2 linked regions of the Acidicapsa ligni genome follow. Each later gene encodes a partner of the first gene's protein in a complex. Links are inferred from orthologs where the notes say so. Each region holds a gene or a part of one and is shown on either strand. Other genes may lie near its edges.

What was found.
Region 2: the proteins of OHL19_RS00985 (region 1) and OHL19_RS11000 are in contact, whole or in part, in a cryo-EM structure (PDB 9DDO), measured with the Escherichia coli proteins. The link is inferred for Acidicapsa ligni from one-to-one orthologs.

What each region holds. Positions count from the first base shown.
Region 1 is NZ_JAGSYG010000001.1:243,848-254,042, reverse strand. Bases 4,754-7,595 are described here. They hold OHL19_RS00985 (MotA/TolQ/ExbB proton channel family protein), read left to right. Parts: upstream 4,754-5,725; coding sequence 5,726-6,466; downstream 6,467-7,595. Other genes in these bases: OHL19_RS00975 (ExbD/TolR family protein), read left to right, coding at 7,100-7,540; OHL19_RS00980 (ExbD/TolR family protein), read left to right, coding at 6,623-7,060; OHL19_RS00990 (energy transducer TonB), read left to right, coding at 4,870-5,592. Also shown: Asp-tRNA(Asn)/Glu-tRNA(Gln) amidotransferase subunit GatA, read left to right, coding at 1-104; OHL19_RS01010 (hypothetical protein), read left to right, coding at 192-959; preprotein translocase subunit YajC, read left to right, coding at 1,634-1,954; protein translocase subunit SecD, read left to right, coding at 2,009-3,631; protein translocase subunit SecF, read left to right, coding at 3,724-4,680; OHL19_RS00970 (tetratricopeptide repeat protein), read left to right, coding at 7,728-8,564; OHL19_RS00965 (SurA N-terminal domain-containing protein), read right to left, coding at 9,045-10,121. UniProt on the Escherichia coli protein: Involved in the TonB-dependent energy-dependent transport of various receptor-bound substrates. Protects ExbD from proteolytic degradation and functionally stabilizes TonB.
Region 2 is NZ_JAGSYG010000003.1:120,516-130,776, reverse strand. Bases 4,742-7,649 are described here. They hold OHL19_RS11000 (ExbD/TolR family protein), read left to right. Parts: upstream 4,742-5,938; coding sequence 5,939-6,361; downstream 6,362-7,649. Other genes in these bases: tolB (Tol-Pal system beta propeller repeat protein TolB), read left to right, coding at 7,349-7,649; OHL19_RS10995 (TonB C-terminal domain-containing protein), read left to right, coding at 6,469-7,236; OHL19_RS11005 (MotA/TolQ/ExbB proton channel family protein), read left to right, coding at 5,204-5,938; recN (DNA repair protein RecN), read right to left, coding at 4,742-4,917. In the rest of the region: shc (squalene--hopene cyclase), read right to left, coding at 13-2,019; OHL19_RS11015 (4-hydroxy-3-methylbut-2-enyl diphosphate reductase), read right to left, coding at 2,069-3,097; more of recN, read right to left, coding at 3,223-4,741; more of tolB, read left to right, coding at 7,650-8,710; peptidoglycan-associated lipoprotein Pal, read left to right, coding at 8,785-9,546; OHL19_RS10980 (tetratricopeptide repeat protein), read left to right, coding at 9,654-10,261. UniProt on the Escherichia coli protein: Involved in the TonB-dependent energy-dependent transport of various receptor-bound substrates.

The sequences.
Region 1 (10,195 bases):
CAACCTCCAGCGGATTGCCCGTAGGCATGCAGGTGCTGGCGACTCACTTCGGCGAGGGAACAGCCTTTCGTGTAGCGCGGGCCGTGGAAACCGCACAGGCCTGACAGGGCAGAGCTAAAAATCAGCTCGCCAATAGGCGAAGAAAAAGTCCGATTATTTGGGAGCAGAATGCGCGTAATATCGGTGCACATATGCTCCCAAAACTGTTTTTGAAACTGCTGCCGGTATTCCTCGCGGCGTGCCTGTTTTTGTCTTCGGACATGGATGCCGCAGCGCCGCCGAAAAAGCCCCATACCGTGGTGCTCAGCTCGGTGAAGCAGGTGCCGTATTCGAAGACCGGCGACCCAGCTGGCGCTGGCCCGGACGAAAGTTCTCTAAGAACGCGCGCGTTGCTGATCGACGGTCGTATCAGTGAATGGACCACCGGCGATGCGCACGATGTAACCGACCGTAGCTTTGTCGTCCGCCGCGCGCTGCGCATTAACGACAACCTGCCCGGCGACGCCAAGCCTGCCGCCACCTCCGCATCTGCCTCCGCCACCGGAGACAAACCGGCAGGCGCGCATTGGGTCTGGCAACGTGGCCCCTGGCTGCTCGTCGACCGGGTAACAGGCCATGTGACAGCCCTGAAGCTGCCGGACTACGACCCCGGCGCAAGCCAGATGGCCTGGTTTCGCGACTACGCGGCTTACTGTGGCATTACAGCAACAGGCAAGAGCCTGTATGCCATCGTCGCCCAGGTTTCAATCCGCAAGCCGGTACTCGCAAAAAAACTCTCCGAATACGATGCCGCAAATCACCCCTGGCCCGTTTGCGGCCTGCCGGAGTGGCAGCGAGACCCGCTGAAAGTAACCTTTCACCCCGCCGGTCGAGACGCGGTAAGCTTCGATGTGGTTGGCGGATCGGCAGTGCTCGTTGAGGATGGAGACGAGACTCCCGAGACGCCCTCCAAGCCTTAATCTGCACAAAAGACAATAAAAGCTGTTGAAATCCGCAGGCAGCTCAGTGCAATGAAAACCTATCTGCGATGAAAACTGCAACAGAAACAGGGCATTCCATCTCTCGCGGTTGACCAGGGAAACAGAATGCGGCCTCCAGAATTCGCCACATTGCGCCGGAAGAGCATCTTCTTTTCCCTTGGAAATGGGAAAATTACCTGGCTTTTCATGCACTGCGCCCGGCCAAAATTGAGTTATTCATAAGGGATGTATCAAGGCGCGGACGGAAGTTAATCCTCCGGGCACAAAATCTGACCCGGAATTAGGGCTATTTTGACAGCGGGCGCTCCGCCCCTGTCTTATAGAGCCTACCGGTTTGCTAGACTGATTGCGATGCTGTAATGGCTGGAAGGTTGCGCATTTTCTGTAGGCAGCCTGAAGGCGCAGCATTAAGTGCAAAGCGGTGTCGAACAGGAAGCAGAAAGCAGTTGGGCTGCTGCTGCGGGTTGGCAGATCGGCAGTGACCGACGTGCCGGGATTGTCTGGAACGGGGAACTCGCGTTCAAAACAACCCTCGGCGACCATTCCCGGAGACAAAAATTTACCGAAGGTAGCGGGCCTTTAGGTCGGACGCTCCTGTGGCCAGGCCGGTTACATTAACCAGTCGGCCGGATAGATGAAGGGATTTTGTGTTGATGAGTTTTGCGATGTTGGCGGGTGGATTTAATTTCGGCCCGGGCGGTTCGGGTTTCTCTCTCCTTTTGCCAGTGCTGATGATTGGCGTGGTTTATCTGATGATGATTCGCCCGCAGCAGAAAAAGCAGAAGGTGTGGGCGCAGATGCTGTCCGATCTGAAGACCGGCGACCGGATCACCACGACAGGTGGCATTCGCGGCACAATTATCAGCATCAAGGACGACGCATTGACCCTGCGCATCGCTCCCGACGGCATCAAGATTGAGGTGGTGAAGAGCTCCATAGCTTCCGTAACCACCCAGGAAGAAGGAAGCAAGTAGCTACAATCGACGGCTGAATTAGCCGCCGACATTGTGCGTACTGACGATATAACCATGAAGAAAAATCTGAACGGCAAGATTGCAATTATCTTTGGCGTCCTGTTGGTATGCCTTTACGGCATCTTTGGCATTCCCAAAGGTGTAACGGGAGCAGCCATCACGAGTGCGATCACACAACGCATTCATCTGGGGCTCGATCTGCGCGGCGGCGCCCATCTGGTGTTGCAGGTGCACGTGAAGGATGCTGTAAGAGCGGACGCAGACAATACCGTGGCCCGCATCGAGCAGGATTTGCAGACGAATCATCTGACGTTCACGCAGGTGGTTCCGAATCCGGATTCCCCGCATATCATCACGGTTTCCGGCATCGACCCAACCAAGTCCAGCGATGTTCGCAATGAACTGAGCGACCGCTACGGCGTGGAATACGACATCGCAAGCCTCAGCGGCGGTAACGGCTTCACTCTTACCATGAAGCCTTCTCTACTGGCCGATCTGGAATCGAAGGCGGTTGATCAGTCGATCGACACCATTCGTGACCGCGTAGACCAACTAGGCGTAAGCGAGCCCGAGATTCAACGCTACGGATTGGGCGAAAACCAGATCCTCGTTGAGCTGCCGGGCATCGACAACCTGGACCGCGTAAGCGACATTATTCAGTCCACCTCGCGCCTTGAGGTGCATGAAGTGACTGGTGATCCGCAGGGCTATGCCAGCGAGCAGGAAGCATTGACCAGCGTGAACGGATCGCTTCCTCCGGATGAGTTGATACTCCACGGAGACAGCCAGGGCATCACTTCCGACTCCCAGGATCACGTCTTCCGGCTCAAGCGCGTTTCCATCGTCGGTGGACGCGACTTCCGCGACGCGAGTGCGATTGACTCCAGCGACACCGGCCGTCAGGGCGTGAACTTCGTGCTGACCAACGCAGGCGGAGAGCGCTTCTACGACTACACCTCCACGCACATTCACACCTACATGGCGATCGTTCTCGGCAGCCGTGTAAAGAATGTAGCCATCATCAACGGCGCGATTCGGGACAACGGCCAGATTGAAGGCCAGTTCAGCAAAGAGCAGATCGAGACGCTTTCCTTCACCCTGCGTACAGGCGCACTTCCGGCCAGCATCACGCAGCTTGAGGCGCGTACCGTTGGAGCTTCGCTCGGCTCCGACTCCATCAAGCAGGGAGTTGTAGCTGCCGTAGCAGGCATGCTGGCCGTCATGGTCTTCATGCTGATCTACTATCGAGGCGCGGGTATCAATGCGGATCTCGCACTCTTCCTGAACCTCGTGATCCTGCTCGGATTCATGGGCTACAGCCACGCTACTCTCACGCTGCCGGGCATCGCCGGAGTCATCCTGACCATCGGTATGGGTGTCGACTCCAACGTGCTCATCTTCGAGCGTATTCGCGAAGAGATGCGCGCGGGCAAAGGTCCTGCGCAGGCCGTGGATCAGGGCTTTGCTCATGCATGGATCACGATCGTCGATACGCACGTAACGACCATCGTTTCGGCAGCGATTCTGTTCATGTTCGGCACCGGTCCGGTAAAGGGATTTGCCGTCACGCTGACGTTCGGTCTGTTGGCGAATTTGTTCACCGCTGTCTTTGTTTCACGCGTGATTTTCGACTCGCATGTGAATCACAAGCTGGCAGGTCAAAAGCTCTCGATTTAGTGACTCGGCGAGTTGGTAGTTAGGTAAGTTAGCGGGGCGGCAGCGAATCTGGAACTGCCGTTCCGCCAAGAGATTGGGAAGGTATAGGAATCGTGGAACTCTTTCACAATGCAAATATCGACTGGCTGGGGAGGAAGTGGTATTTCCTCGGCTTTTCATTGATCTTCAGCGTGGCCGGCCTGATCTCCATGGGCCTGCATCTGGCGCATACCGGCAGCCCTGTGCCACTGGGCGTCGACTTCCGCGGCGGCACGCAGGTTCTGGTGCAGTTTCAGAATGATCCCGACGTAAACCAGATCCGCAAGGCAACTGAAGCTGCAGGCGTCAACGCGAAAATCGTCAACTATGACACCCCTGACAAGCGCGAGATGCTGATCAGTCTTCCTGAGCAATCCGATGCATCCGTGGATTCAGGACGGAAGCAGATCGTGGACGCGCTGCAGGCCCACTACGCCAATCATGCGACTGTCGTGAGGGTTGAGTCCGTCGGGCCAACCGTCGGGCAGCAGTTGGAGAAGCAGGCTGGCCTGGCGACGCTCTATTCGCTCATCGGCATGCTCATCTATCTCTGGTTCCGATTCGAGCTCATCTACGGCGTGGCTGCTGTTGTCGCGGTCTTTCACGACACGCTCATCACCGTCGGCTTCTTCGCTTTGTTCGATAAGGAGGTAAGCCTCACCGTCATCGCGGCCATCCTCACGCTTGTCGGTTATTCGATGAACGATACGATCGTTGTCTTCGACCGTATTCGCGAGAACCTGCGCCTGTCCCGTCGTGAGAGCCTCACAGACGTGGTAAACCGTAGCATTAATCAGACTTTGAGCCGAACTGTGCTCACTTCCGGATTGACATTCCTTACTGTGCTCGCGTTATATCTGTTTGGCGGCGAAGTATTGCGTGGCTTCTCATTCGCATTGGTCGTAGGCATTTTGATCGGCACGTATTCCTCTATCGCGGTCGCCGCTCCCATGCTCGTGGCCTATCAGGGATGGCGTGGCAGCAAGGGGAAGGCCGCAGTTTTGCCTTCAGCCAAGCGCAGCAAAGCATAACTTGCCGCATATGCAGGCCTCGTAACTTGCACTGTTTTAGCAGCATGTTTTGCAGTGAATGGGTCGTTCTGATATAGGTGAAACACGCTTATCTCAGCGCGGGATTGAACCGGTGAAGTGGCCGGGAACAAAATTGGAACCGTCGGTGTCTAAAGTTTAGAGAACCTAATACGAGATTCGAGGTCGGCCATGTTTGAAGATTCAACGTTCGAATCCAGCAACCGGATCAAAAAGAGAAACCCCTGGGTGATCGCCACATTTGCGATCAACATAGGAATCCTCGCCGGCGCGATCATATACCCTTTGATCAATTATGAGGCGCTGCCCAAGGCCTCGTTGGTTACGTTGCTGACGGCTCCTCCACCGCCGCCACCACCGCCGCCACCACCACCACCGGATGTTCCGCATCCGCAGGTGAAGCCTCAGTTGATGAACAATGAATTGATGGCTCCCACCAAGATTCCCAAAAAGATTGTGCAGGTTGAGGAAAAAGAAGCTCCTCCATCCACGAGCTTTGGAGTTGCCGGTATGGAAGGCTCAGCAGGCGGCGTAGCTGGCGGCGTAATTGGTAGCGTTTTCGGCACCGGTCCTGCGAAGCCAGTCGTCAAGCAGGAGCCTCCCAAGAAGGTCAACATCTCTCAGGGTGTCGCTACCGGATTGCTGATGCAGAAAGTTCTGCCCGTTTATCCAGCGATTGCAAAGGCAGCCCGCGTTCAGGGAACGGTCGTCCTTCAGGCGTCCATCTCCAAGACCGGTGGGATTATCAATTTACGCGTTCTGAGTGGACCTGCAATGTTGCAGCAGGCCGCAATGGATGCCGTGAGAAATTGGCGCTACAAGCCGTATCTTCTCAACGGCGATCCCGTTGAGGTAGAAACTACTGTCAACGTTGTCTTCAGCCTGGGTGGCTGATGCACTTCCTGGGTGACTTCGCGTCTAATCTGAAGTCACCTTCGCAATGTCCTGAATGTGCACCGACAACGGACGCATTCCCCTCGGTAGTTACTTACGCAGCATAGAACGCACCCCCAGGAGGAACGATTCAGTGATTCTCGCTCAATTTGCACATCTCGCCTCACACCCGATCAGCCTTGCCATGTTCCAGGACGCAGCCGCAGGCCCTGACTTCAGCCTCGTTGGTCTCTGGACCAACATGGGTTACTTCGCCAAGGGCATCGCAGTCGTGCTCTTCATCATGTCCATCTGGTCTCTCGCGGTCATGATCGATCGTTACCTTTACTTCACAGCAGCCCGCAAGCAGTCCCGCGAGTTTGCTCCTAAGGTCGCTGGCGCTCTGAAAGACAGCAAGCTCGATGAAGCGATCAAGATCGCCGATCGCAGCAAGAAGTCGCACCTTGCAGAAGTTGTCACTGCCGGTCTCCAGGAGTTCAAGAGCTCTGGCGGCGCAGTCAACGAAGAGACCATCGAGAGCTCCAAGCGCGCTCTTGAGCGGGCTGAAGCCATCGTGCATGCCAAGCTGAAGCGCGGTCTGGGCGTTCTCGCCACCATCGGCGCGACGGCTCCATTCGTTGGTTTGCTCGGTACGGTTATGGGTATTTTGAACGCCTTCCAGCAGATCGCAACCCAGAAGTCTTCGGGTATCGGTGCAGTCGCAGGCGGTATTTCAGAAGCCCTGGTAACGACCGCATTCGGACTGCTCGTGGCTATCCCGGCAGTTATGACCTTCAACTACTTCAGCGGACGCGTGGAAGCCTTCGACGTCGAGATGGATAACTCATCGAGCGAGCTGGTTGACTACTTCATCAAGCAGAGCCACAAGCGCTAAACCCGCCTGCGGACTGCCGAGCCGATACAAGTCATGAGCGGGATTCTCTTGCAGGCAGGGAAGCAAACACTTCCCTGCCGGCGTTTCTCAGAGACGATGCGTGACTCGGCTCGATGAAGAGCGATCAGATTTCATCGAAAGGCGTGGAGCACATACATGGGCATTTCAGTACGCAACGAAGGCGCCAAGGTTAACTCGAACATCAACGTCACCCCCATGGTGGACGTAATGCTCGTGTTGCTGATCATCTTCATGGTCATCACTCCGATGCTCCAGAATAAGGTCAACGTAGATCTGGCAAAGACAGATAATCCACAGCCCATGGCAGATGCGGATAAAGAAGACGCGATTGTCGTTGCCGTGACCCGCGACGGTACCGTCTATCTTGGGCAGGACAAGGTCGCGCCCTCCGAGCTTGGGGGCAAAGTACGCGACAAGCTTGCCGATAAGCCCGGCAAGGAGATCTTCGTACGTGCCGATGCACGTGCCAAGTATCTTGATGTTGAGAACGCGATTGATGATGTCCGCACCGCGGGCGTCGAATCTGTCGGGTTGCTGACCGAAAAACGGCAGACACCCGGGGCACCAGAGTAACCCGCGATACTACCGGGACAAATTCAGGGAGTTTATGACATGGCAATGACAGGTGGGTCTGGTCCTGGAGGAATATCCTCCGACATTAACGTAACGCCGCTGATCGACGTACTGTTGGTTCTTTTGATCATCTTCATGGTCATCGTTCCAGTCGTACCGAAGGGTCTGGACGCGCTGGTTCCCCAGCCGCCTAAAGATCCGCAAAAACAGCAGCCAGATAACGATCGCGCCATCGTGGTGTCAGTCCTGCACTCCAATGGTTCGACGGTTGCATACAAGATCAATCAGGACGACGTCGCCCGTGGAGATCTTCTGGCCCGGTTGACAACGATCTACTCAAATCGCGCAGAACGTGTAATGTTTATCAAGGGCGATGACGAAGTGAATTTCGCACAGGTCGCGGATGTGATCGATATTGGTCATGCTGCCGGTGTAGATCACGTTGGATTGATCACCCCCAAGATCGCTGCAGGACAGTAGCAGAGTAGCCCTTACCTAGTAGGCAGGGCTGCTTTTTTCTTGCTCTGCGCACCGAAAACGATGCGCAAAGCAAGTCAACCGGAATTATGCTCATATGTCTGGATACGGATACTCCCATCCGCTTCAGCCGCGCGGAGACACCAGGCGCGATAAAGCTGGCGACGACTCGAAGGAGAAGGATACGAACATGAATCGAATCGCACGTCTGCCGGTGCTAGCGGCTGTCCTGGTCGCCATGATGGTTTCGATGACCGGATGCGACCGTCTGAAAGCCCGGGACCAACTCAACAAGGGAGTAGAAGCGTTCAAGGCCGGAAGGTATGAAGCCGCTATTCACTTTTTTCAAAATGCCGAAAATCTGGACCCGAAGCTTCCGACCGCGAAGGTATTTCTTGCCACGGCCCTCTCACAGAATGTCGTACCAGGATTGACTTCTCCTGAAAATATGAAGACGGCTCAACAGGCCATCGACACATATCAACAGGTGCTTACAGATGATCCCACTGACATCAACAGCCTCAAGGGCGTAGCCAGCCTTTACTTCAACACCAAGCGCCTCAACGAAGCTAAGGATTGGCAGAAGAAGGTCCTAGCCGTTGATCCCAAGGACCCTGAAGCGGCCTACACCGTCGGCGTTATCGACTGGACGCAGGCACACGAAAACCTTCTGAAAGCATTACCCGCTGGCGTGAATGACGACGGTGTGGGCAATGTAAAAGCGATGGTAAAAAGCACTTGCTCTGAAATTCAGAAGCAGAATGGCCCGCTCGTAGAAGAAGGTCTGAAGTACCTCAATCTGGCCGTTCAAAATCGCCCCAATTATGACGACGCAATGCAATATCTAAATCTCGTCTATCGCCGCAAGGCAGACGTAGATTGTGGCGATGAAGCAGCCCGTAAGGCAGATGTCGATTCCGCAACGGACTGGAGCCACAAGGCTATGGGCACCCGTAAGGAAAACGAAGCAAAGAAGGACAAGGGCCCCGGCGGCATCGTTATGGATTCAAGCGGAAACATGAAGTAGCAGCATTCATCAAACGTATCAACGTATCGATCAAGAGAGCCTCCCGATTGGGAGGCTCTCTTGCATTTGGCCGAAGACACTAGATCACCAGCCCTAGATCTACAGATAGATATTGATATTGGCCGGAAATACCCACAGTCATAACCCACAGTCAACGCAATACCACGACCAGCAATGGTACTGCCGTTGTTTTCCTGCCCAGGGCTATAGACCCATGAACGTATAGATCATGAACGAAAGCGATGACCCCTCACCTGCGAGGGAATCGGCATGAGACTATAGCGTGGCTTGTACGGAGGGCGGACTGGACTGAACGGGCTGGCGGGAGCCAGGACCCGCAATCGACACCGGCTGTAGGATACGAGCGAAGCAGGCGGCCCCAGCAAAAGAATGCAGCAGAAGACAATCAGAAGAATCTGAACGAGGTATACGTCGCGATCACAAACGGTTTAAGCCGAAGGCGCAACCACAGCTAAGTCGTTAGCTTGCGCCTTGTTTCAGGATCTGCTCAGCATAGTAATTGTGAACCTTGGAATCGTTGTGGAGCATTTCGTAATAAGCGTTCTGCAGTAGCTGCGCATGACTATCGCGCAGAGTCTGGCGAATGGTCTGTCGTGTTCGCGGGTCCGTGATTTCTCTTTGGCCTGCCGGGCTTTTCTGTATGAGCATATAAAGGGCATAGCCAACAGTCTTGCGGCTGGAACCCTCCCCCTGCGTGATAGGAAGCACGTCTGTTGTCTGCCCCGCCTTTAGTTTGTCTATCGCGGCAAATACTTCAGGGTAAGTACTTCGAACAGAGGACTCATAAACGGGGCCAACGTCCCCGCCATTGTTGGCAAACTGATCCTCTGAGTAGTTCATTGCCAGAGAGGCAAAGTCGTCGCCGCTATCGAGACGATTGCGCAGCATCTGTATCTTTTTCTTGGCGTCCGCGTCGTTCATCGCCTTGCTGTTTTGGAGGTTGCTGACCTGCTTGGCCGGCTGGTTGGTAACGACAATTTCGGCCAGCCGATATTGCGGCTCAATCAGGTTGAACTCCGCCTTATGCACCGTATAGTAGTCGCTGATTTCCGAGTCCGTGACGTTGATCTTGGATTCGATTTCTTTATTGATCAGCTTGCTCTTGGTGATCGTACGCCGGATATCGCGCTTCAGTTCTTCGAGGGTGAGATTCTTTGCCTTGAGCTGGCTCTCAAACTCTTCCTGCGTATAGGGCGCTTTGAATTCAGTCAACTTGGCATTGACTTCTTCATCCGTAGCCACAAGATTCAGCTTCGCTGCTCGCTGCTGTACGATCTCGTCATCGATCAAGCCGCGCAGGATATTGAGGCGCACTATCGCGGCCTGCTCCGGTGAGGGAGCCTGCGGAGTTTGCCCCATACTTTGCTTGTAAAGGCGGTCGACATCCGCCTGCACGATCTGCTTGCCGTTGACAGTAGCCATCACTTCCGGCGACGGAGCCTGGTGGCAGCCGATAACGCCAACGGAAAGCAGCCCCGCGGCGAGAAAGAGCACGGGTACATTGCGAATTACAGAAAACTTCAAAGCTTGCGCCAACCGAACATCTCCTGGCTGGCAACATTTGATGGCGCAGCCTCAGGCAATCAGGATAAACCCCAGCCCCCGTTACA
Region 2 (10,261 bases), on another replicon or contig:
AGCCAACAATGATTAAGCGGCGCTTTCCATTGCCCGCTTGTAGGTCGTCATTGCCAGTAGCGGGAAGAAGTTGCGATACATGTGATAAGCAAGGTAGAAGACTCGCGGAAAACCTGTTCCGGTATAGAGCGCCTGATGGGTCGCACCTTCGCCGGTGGATTCGTCCCAGGAACCATCCGCCTGCTGGCGTTCCAACAACCAGCGGATGCCCTTGGCTACCGAGTCACTACGATTGTCACCAGCCGCTAATAAGCCCAGAATTGCCCAGGCAGTTTGCGACGGGGTACTTGGCCCGATGCCACGCGTAATTGGATCATCGTAGCTATTGCAGCTTTCGCCCCATCCACCATCGGAATTCTGAATCATGCGAATCCACTCGGCGGCTTGCTGGATCTGGGGTTCATGATTGTCGATACCCATCGCGTCCAATCCGCGCAGAACCAGGAATGTCCCGTAGATGTAGTTCACACCCCAGCGGCCAAACCAACTGCCGTCGGATTCCTGTTCGGAGAAGATGAACTGGATCGCCTTTTCGACACGCTTGTCTTCACGCGAAAAGCCGTACGTAGCCAGCATTTCAAGAATGCGCCCGGTAATATCTACGGTCGGTGGGTCCAGCATCGCGTTGTGATCAGCGAATGGGATGTACTGGAAGATCATCTTGGTGTTGTCTTTATCAAAGCTGGCCCAGCCGCCGTTTTTGCATTGCATGGCAAAGAGCCAGTTGATAGCACGTTGCGAAACATCGTACTGATAACGCTCACGCGGATTCTCAACCTTGTTCAACGCCAACAGCACTTGAGCCGTGTCATCGGTATCGGGATAGAACTCGTTATTAAATTCGAAGTACCAGCCACCCGGCTCCGCATTGGGGACTTTAACCGACCAGTCGCCCTTGTGACGGACTTCTTTGGAGAGCATCCAGTCGGCGGCCTTGAGCATGCGCGCATCTGTGGATGGCACCCCAGCTTCCCCTAGAACGAAGACTGCATACGCGGTATCCCATACCGGAGACATACAGGGCTGCATACGGAAGGTTGGCTCAGAGTAATCCGGAATACCCGCGTCCTCGATGCCAAGCTTTTCAAACTCATCGCGGGCGCGAATAACCTGAGGATCGTCATCGGAGTAGCCCAGGCAACGCAGTGCCACAATCGCGTTCAGCATGGCGGGATAGATAGCACCCAGGCCGTCTGACATTTCGAGGCGTTCGAGCATCCACTTTTCTGCCTTACGCAGGGCCAGCTTGCGTAAGGGACGGATGTAAACAGCCTCTACCCAATGAAAAGCCCGATCGGCGATGAGGAAGAAATTGCGCCAACTAACAAGCTTCTTGCGATCCATGCGCAGACGCAGATTGGCATTCTCGCGACCACCGACAAAAAGCTCATCAATTCCCTGCTCTGCTGCAATCTTTTTGAAGGGCTTTTTGGCGTAAATGATCGAGAGTGGAACCAGGATTGCTCGGGACCAGGAAGAGATCTCGTAGATATTGAAGTAGAACCAGTTCGGCGCAAGAACAATTTCCGGCGGGATAGCAGGAACAGCGTCGTAGTCGTATTGGCCAAGTGCGCAGAGGTAGATCTTGGTAAAGGTGTTGCACTCGACTACACCACCGCTGGCCAGAATCCACTCTCGGGCACGAACAAGGATAGGATTGTCCGCAGACATCCCCATCAGCTTGCAGGCGAAGTAGCACTTCACTGCAAGCGAGATATTTCCGGGCGCGCCGGGATAGATGCTCCAGCTTCCATCGGCGTTCTGATAACGCAAAATCTCAGTCAACGCACGTTTCATTTTGCCTGGATCACCGCTTTCAAGCAGCGTATGCAGGAAAATATAGTCAGCCTCAAGCATCGAATCTGCTTCGAGTTCAGCAGACCAGTAGCCGTCGGGATGCTGCTCCGAGAAGATGTAATCGCACGAACGAGCCACCGCTGCGTCCACCTGAGAGATGTCCGCGTCGATGCGGCCAAACCGTGGTGCAGCGGGCTTTACGTTGGCTTCAAATTTACTCATGCGTCTCAGTTTCGTCTGGCTCTACAAGTGTCCCCGAATGCGGAGAGTTCTAGCGGACTGGAATCGACTGGGCGCCGTTCGCGCCACCGATAGCTTGGATGATCTCAGGCGGCAAACCGAAGCGCACATTTTCCGGCATAACTTCAACTTCTTCGACGCTGGAATACCCGTTTTGTTGCAAATAATTGATCACATCCTCGACTAGAACTTCCGGTGCGGAGGCTCCGGCTGTCACGGCAACGGAATTCACGCCCTCCAGCCACTTGGGATCAATTGCTGCGGAGTTATCAATGAGATACGCCTGAGTGCCGAGGTTGTTAGAAACTTCGACCAGGCGATTTGAGTTCGAGCTGTTGGTCGAACCAACAACCAACACCAGATTCGCTCCGGGGGCAACGTTGCGCACGGCAACCTGACGATTCTCAGTGGCGTAGCAGATGTCCTGCGTATGCGGCCCTACAATGTTTGGGAACTTTACCTTAAGGGCGTGAATAATATCGCGCGCCTCGTCGAGAGAAAGCGTGGTCTGCGTCAGATAGGCGACACGATCAGGATCGACCACGACCAGCGCTTCAACCTCTTCGACGTTGGAAACAACCTGCGTCGCTTCAGGAGCTTCGCCCAGGGTGCCTTCGATCTCATCGTGATCGCGATGACCGACGAGCACGAGCGAGTAGCCCTGCTTGGCGAACTTGACGGCTTCGACGTGAACCTTGGTCACGAGTGGGCAGGTGGCATCAATCACCTTAAGACCGCGTGCTTTACTGGCTTCGCGGACTGCAGGGGAGACACCGTGCGCACTGTAGATCACACGCTGGCCGGCTGGCACTTCTTCAATTTCGTTGACGAAGATTGCGCCCTTTTCTGCCAACTCGTTGACCACAAATCGGTTGTGGACGATTTCGCGGCGGACGTAGATTGGCGCGCCGAATGTTTCGAGCGCAATTTTGACAATGTCAATCGCACGAACTACGCCAGCGCAAAATCCACGAGGCTTGAGCAACAGAACGCGTTTTTGAGCCGCGCTGCTATCCGCGCGGCCAACGTTGGGAAGAGATTCCTGAGCTAAGAGTGTCACTCTCTGAGTATACCAATTAGTGACTCCCCTTCCCATCAGGGAAATGTAATAGGGGAATTCAAGCAGCCAATGGTCGTTCTAAGCGGTTGAGCGGGAACAGGTTGCGATCGGCGGGATACTGACGGTCAGCGGCTGGCTTCAATCATCTGACTGGCGTGCCGCTGGCTGGCCTCAGTAACTACTGCGCCACTGAGCATACGGGCAACTTCTTCGACCCGCATACGGTCATCCAGCAAACGAACCTGGGTCTTGGTGCGGCCGTGATCTTCGCGCTTTTCAAGCAGGAAGTGTTGATCTGCGAACGCTGCAATTTGCGGAAGATGGGTGACGCACAGCACTTGCTGGGCCTGGCTGAGTGTCTTGAGTTTCTGCCCTACAGCCTCTGCGGCGCGACCACCGATGCCGATATCGATTTCATCGAAAACCAGTGTTCTGGGTGCGACTGGCTTGCTGGAGCGTGTTGCGGCAGGCTTGCCGGTTCCCTCTTCGACAGTAACTTTGAGCGCCAACATGACGCGGCTCATTTCGCCGCCCGATGCGATCTCATGCAATAGCTTAAGTGGCTCGCCGGGATTAGTGGCAATGCGATACTCCACGGAATCCCAGCCATGAGAAGCCCATGCTGATTCGTCTGACTGCGGGGCGATGGTCACGGTGAATTGAACCTTCATGGCCAGGTCGTTGATCTGCTTCTCGGCAAGGCGCGCCAACTTCCCTGCTGCTGCCGAACGCAATCCACTCAAGGCCTGCGCTGCCGTCACGTACTTTGCGCGTGCATCTGTCAGGTCTGTCCGAAGCTGCTTTAGAATTTCGTCTCTATCCTCAACCTCGGCGAGCTTTGCGGCGACTTCTGCTCCAAAAGCGATTACTTCGTCGATGGTGCTGCCGTACTTGCGCTTGAGCCTGTCGAGAACAACCAAACGATCTTCGATTTCAGCCAGCCGGTCAGGGGATGCGTTAATTTTCTCGGCATAATCCCGCAGGGTATCGCTAAGGTCGTCCACGATGGCGCGGGCAGAGGTAAGTTGTTGCACCGCATCGGTAAATTTGGCATCGTAGCGGGCGAGCTCTTCTACGCTTCGCAGAGCGTTACGCAGAGACGACTCGGCAGAGGTATTGCCCTCGTAAAGCTGGTCGAATGCGCCCATGGCTGCTGCATAAAGTTTTTCGGCATTGGCCAGTACGCGCTTTTCGGTCTCTAACTGCAGGTCTTCGCCTGCGGCGAGCTGAGCTGCTTCGATCTCTTTTTTCTGATAGCTCCAAAGATCGACCATTCGAAGGCGGTCTTGTTCGCCCTGTTCGAGCTCAGCTAATTTTGCGGCTGCCCCGCGCCAGCGCGTGTAGGCTTCGGAGACGGTTGTCGATTCAAGGCTGGCGAACCGGTCCAGAAGAATTCGCTGCTGTACCTGGTCGAAGCTGCTCAGAGTTTCACTCTGCGCGTGAACCAGTGCGAGTTCAGGAGCAAGTAACTTAAGTACCGCGACCGTTGCGGGCTGGTTATTTACAAAGACGCGGCCTTTGCCTGTAACCAGAATCTCCCGGCGTAGAATGATTTCCGATCCGCTCCCGTCGATGCCATTTTCTTCTAGAATCGAATCTGCTGTCGCCGTTGCCTCGAAAACGCAGGAGACCACGGCCTTATCAGCGCCATGGCGGACTACTTCGGCTGAGGCTTTACCGCCCATGAGCAGGGCAAGCGCGTCAACCAGGATCGATTTGCCAGCGCCAGTTTCACCGGTGAGTAAATTTAGCCCCGGGCCGAAGACGGCTATGGCGTGATCAATGACAGCATAATTTTCAGCGCGCAGTTCGACGAGCATCGTTAAACCATTCTCCTGCATTTGGCCTGAAGTGTAAGGACGTCATACCAGTTGGCGAAAAATGCAGGATTCCGTGCGCAGCATACCATGCGGCAGCCCTGCTATTCGCTCAGAACACCGGCACAAGTGGCGACCGGAACCTTGTTAGCAACTTGGGGTAGTGCTACTTCATCTGCTAGCTTCATAGACGAGGTACACGCCGATTTTAGCCGCTGCCCTTGCCCTTTTTCTCCAGTCAGACGCGCCGCCTCCCCCTCCCACGCAGGGATCCAGCGCGATCGTTGAAATGCTCTCCAACAGCGGACCGGTGGCCCTAGCGGTGCTGCTCGTGCTGGCGATTGCCAGCGTTTATTCCTGGACGCTGATTTTTGGCAAGATGAGCACTTTCTCCAAGGCCACAAAACAGAGCCGCCGCTTTATCCGGACCTTCCGCAAAGCTACGCGCCTTCAGGAAATTGCCGCCAATACCGGTGACTACGCGCCGAGCCCGCTTGCATTGGTTTTTGAGGAAGTTTATGAGGCCTACAAGCGCCAGACTGGCGGCTACGGTCCGCCGCGCAATGTTGCTACGTTGGAGCGCTCTGCTCAGACTGCAAGCAGCGAAGCGGTTACTCGGCTTGAACAGAGACTGACCTGGCTGGCGACTATTGCTTCCACCAGCACATTTGTCGGCCTCTTCGGCACCGTTATGGGCATTGTGGATGCGTTTCACGGCCTGGGGACCGCCGGTTCTGCTACCCTGCGTGCTGTCGCGCCTGGAATTTCAGAAGCACTCATCACCACGGCTGCGGGCATCTTCGTCGCTGTGCCTGCCGGCATCGCTTACAACCAGTTCGCCGCTCGGCTGCGTGTTTTTGCGTCGGGGATTGATGACTTTGCGCGTGAACTTCTGAATTCTCTGGAAGAGATTCCACAGCGCGGCGCGAACCAGCCACCTCCTTCCCAGGGAGCGCGGGCAGGTGATCCTCGTTCGACAGACCCTCGCTCGACAGATCCGCGGCTCATGGAACGGGAGGTCTAAATGGCCTTTACGGGCAGCAACGGGCGCACACAGACATCGCTGGCCGAGATCAACATCACGCCGCTGGTCGATGTGGTGTTGGTATTGCTGGTTATTTTCATGCTTGCCGCACCAGTGCTGCAGTCGGGCATTGAAGTTGCTGTGCCCAAAACACGCACGGTCAAGGAGATCACCGAACAACGCCTGGTGGTTACCATAGCCAAGGATCAGACGGTTTTCCTGGGCGATAAGCCGGTGAATATCCACGAATTGGCGACGCAACTGCATCAATCCGGCGTAGATCCCGCTCACCAGGTGATTTATCTACGAGCGGATGAGCGCGTTCCTTTCGGCGCGTTTGCCTCGGTCATGGATTCTGTTAAACAGGCTGGCATTACCAACATCAGCATCGTTACCCAGCCACTCGAAACCAAGTCCAACTAGTAGATCTTTACCAACAGAAACAGGTCAGGAGCAAGAAGCTGCAGGTCAGCGAACAACTCGAGCCGGAATTCCTACGGGAGCCTATCGGCAAGCCGATGGTGAAGGCCGTGCTTTTCCATGGTCTGCTCGTGGGACTTGTTCTGGGCTATGGTTTTTTGAATGGGCTGTTTCCTCACAACACCTGGGGAGGGGCGACCGAGGGTGCGATCGCCGTGCAGCTAGTCAGCAGTGCCCTGCCTCTGCCTGCAGACCACAAGCCGAACGATAATGTACTGGCAACTGAAAAACCCAGCGAAGCGCCTGCGCCGCCCGCGCCTAAAGCACAGCCCACGGTAGACGAAAAAGCGATCCCCATCCCGTCAAAGATCGAGGCTCCTAAAAAGCCAGCGGCAAAAAAGCAGGAAGCCAGCAAAATACCCGAGCCTAAGCCGGTGGTTACCAGCAAGACTCCACAGCGCCAGCCAACACCGCCCAAGCAGGACAATCGCGCGCAATATGGCGAGCAGTCTTCAAGCGCGATGCAGCGCACGGCTCAGCCTGGCACTACGACCGTGGGAGCAACCAGCGTGACAGCATCGCCGGGCAGCCGGGGATTTAACTACCCGTGGTACATCCAGAATATTCAGCGAAAAATGCAGCAGAATCTCTATCGAGGCGAGGTTGATCCGCGGACGCCGGTAGGCTCCCGCACCTATATCACCTGGGTAATTCGCCGCGATGGCACTGGAATGGAGGCCAAGCTGGATAAATCCAGTGGTAGTCCCACTCTGGATCGAGCCTGTCTTAGAGCAGAACAGAGAGTTGACACTTTTGGGCCCCTTCCTTCACCACCAAGTGATCCACCGCCCAATGTCTCCTATTATTGTGAGTACTGAGTGTTATGAAATTCACGCGTGATCTGGATACAACGGTCGAAACAAGTTGTTTTTTGAGCTCCAGTCGAACGCAGCAGTAACCCTGTATTTTTGAGGAAGAGGACTGAACCGCATGACTGCAATCCTTCGCAAGCTTCCCCGAGCATTTTCTTGTTTTTTGCCTCTGCTCGCATTTGCAGTCAGTCTCCCTGTACTGCATGCGCAGGATTGGATTCGGACTGGCAGTAACCTCACCGATCAGCGTATCCGCATCGCGGCAGCCGATTTCAAACCTGTTGGTTCTGATCCGCAGACGCCATCGCTGAAGTCCACGTTTGACGCGACACTTTATAACGACCTGTCGAATGCTGGCATCTTCGACATGGTTTCAAAGAGCCTGATTCCGCCGGTTACGCCGGGCGCTCCTCAGGAAATCAATCTGCCGCAATGGGCAGCCGATCCGGCTAACGCGTCGATGGTCGCATTTGGAGCGCTATCTTCTACCAATGGCCGCCTGAGCGTCTACGGCTGGGTATTCGATGCCAAGAACCCAGGCAGTCCACAGATCCTGGGCAAGCAATACAACGAAACTGCCAACCAGGATAATGCCCGTTTGATTGCACACCGCTTTGCCGACGAAATTATCGCCCGTCTCGGAGGCGGTCTGAACGGCATTGCCGAGACCAAACTCTACTTCGTCAGCGCACGTACCGGCTCCAAGGAAATATGGGTGATGGATTACGACGGGCAAAATCAGCACATCGTAACCAAGCAAGGCAGCATCTCTCTATCACCGCGCATTTCGCCGGACAACAGCAGGCTTGCATTTTCGACATTGGGCAAAGAAGGTTGGACGATCCGCATGTTCTCGATGGACCTCGGGCGGACGGTGAGCTACCCTGCGGGCGTGGCGGGCGGCAGCAATCTTTCGCCTGCATGGTCTGGCGATGGATCCAAGATCGCTTTTTCGTCATCCCGTTCGGGAGACCCTGAAATATGGATATCGGATAGCAATGGCGGCAATCTGCGTAAAGCCACCTCTATCCGCGGTCCGGATGTTTCGCCAACTTGGAATCCGAAGACCAATTCTCAGATCGCCTGGGTCAGTGGGCGCACCGGTCTGCCGCAGATTTACACTATGGATGCGGATGGTACAAATATTCAGCGTATGACGGATGGTGGTTATGCCATCTCACCTTCGTGGTCGCCGAACGGGCAGTTTCTCGCATTTTCCTGGAACCGGAAATACGGCCCCGGCGCTCCCGGCGGACAGGATATTTATGTGATGGATATCGCATCCAAGCGGTGGCTGCAACTGACGCATGAGGCTGGTAGCAATGACTTTCCCAGCTGGTCCCCCGATGGCCGCCATGTTGTATTTCAACGCGAGATTGGCAAGCAGGTCGAAATCTGGACTATGCTGGCAGATGGCACGGAACAGCACCAACTAACACACTCTGGCAAGGACTCTATGCCAAACTGGAGTTGGAAGTAATTTCGGTTCCGGAGTAGGTTATCGGCGCCTTGTATGACAAACAGATTTACAAATTTCGTTGTAAGGAGAAAAACTTGAACTCCAAATATCGTGCTTTCAACCGCACAGCTACGGCCTTAATCCTGCTCATGGCTACATTCGCAGTGATCGGATGTGGTAAAAAGAAATCCTCCTCGTCCAATGCCGCACCACCGCTCTCAGGGCCCCCCCCCACGGCACAGTTGACCGCAACTCCTTCTACGATCACCGCTGGCGATCAGGTTGTGCTTTCATGGCGCGCCACGGATGCGACAAACGTCTCTATCGATGGCATTGGCGACGTCCCCAGCTCTGGCGTCAAGACGGTCACTCCAACTACCTCGACCAGTTACCATCTGATCGCGCGCGGCGATGGCGGGTCGGCAGACGCAACTGCGCGGGTCACGGTAAATGCAGCCCAGATGGCTGTTGCAGTACCGCAGGATTCCTCGGCGTCAAACATGACGGCGGACGAGCAGTTCAAAGCCAGCGTACAGGATATTTTCTTCGACTATGACAGCTACGATGTACGCCCGGAGAACCAGGCCGCTCTTTCGAAGGCCGCCGCATACCTGGCGACAAACTCTCGCATTCACGTCTTAATCGGCGGGTACTGCGATGAACGTGGCTCGAATGAATACAACCTGACTCTGGGTCAGAGCCGTGCGAACTCGGTCAAGCAGGCATTGGTTCAGGCCGGTATCGCAGCTGATCGCCTCCGCATTGTCAGCTACGGTAAAGAGAAGCCATTCTGCAGCGAATCTACCGAAGAATGCTGGCAGCAGAATCGTCGCGCCGGCTTCTCCATCGACAGGTAACGAAATCGCAATTGGCCACTCCATAGTTACAATGAACGAACGACGCGGCAACCTGGATACAAATCCGGTTGCCGCTATCTCCTTCACAAACAGAATGTGAGAATCTGATGCAATTAATCGATCACCGACGTATCTGGCGTTATCGCTTTGCGGCTCTGCTTCTTGCGGTGCTGTTTATTGTGCCTCGCCCTGCACACGCAGCTTCCAAGGAAATCATTGAGCTGCAGACTCAGGTGCAGCAGTTGCTTGACATGGTGCAGCGTCTCCAATCCACCGTAGATTCGCGCTTCGGACTGGTGCAGCACCTGGTGGAACAGAGCACGGACAGCGTGAATCAGATGAATGCTACCGTCGCCACGATGCAGCAGAAGCTGAATGCGCAGAATGAATCAACCAACGGCAAGCTGGATTCGGTCTCCGGCCAGGTGCAGTCGCTGAATGACTCCCTCGATGAGATGAAGACTCGTATCGCAAAGCTCGACAAACAGCTTCAGGATATTCAGTCTCAACTCCAGAATGTACAGGCGCAATCCACTGCGACAACGGCGACCATGCCAGGTGGCATACCGCCTCAGCAACAGGGCCAGCCAAACGGAGGTCAACCTATGGGCGGGCAGCCGATGCAGGATGGCGGAGGAGCGCCGAATCCCGGCATCCCCGACGCTGGAGCATCTCAGGCTCCGCCGCTTCAAGAGACATATCAGAGCGGCCTACG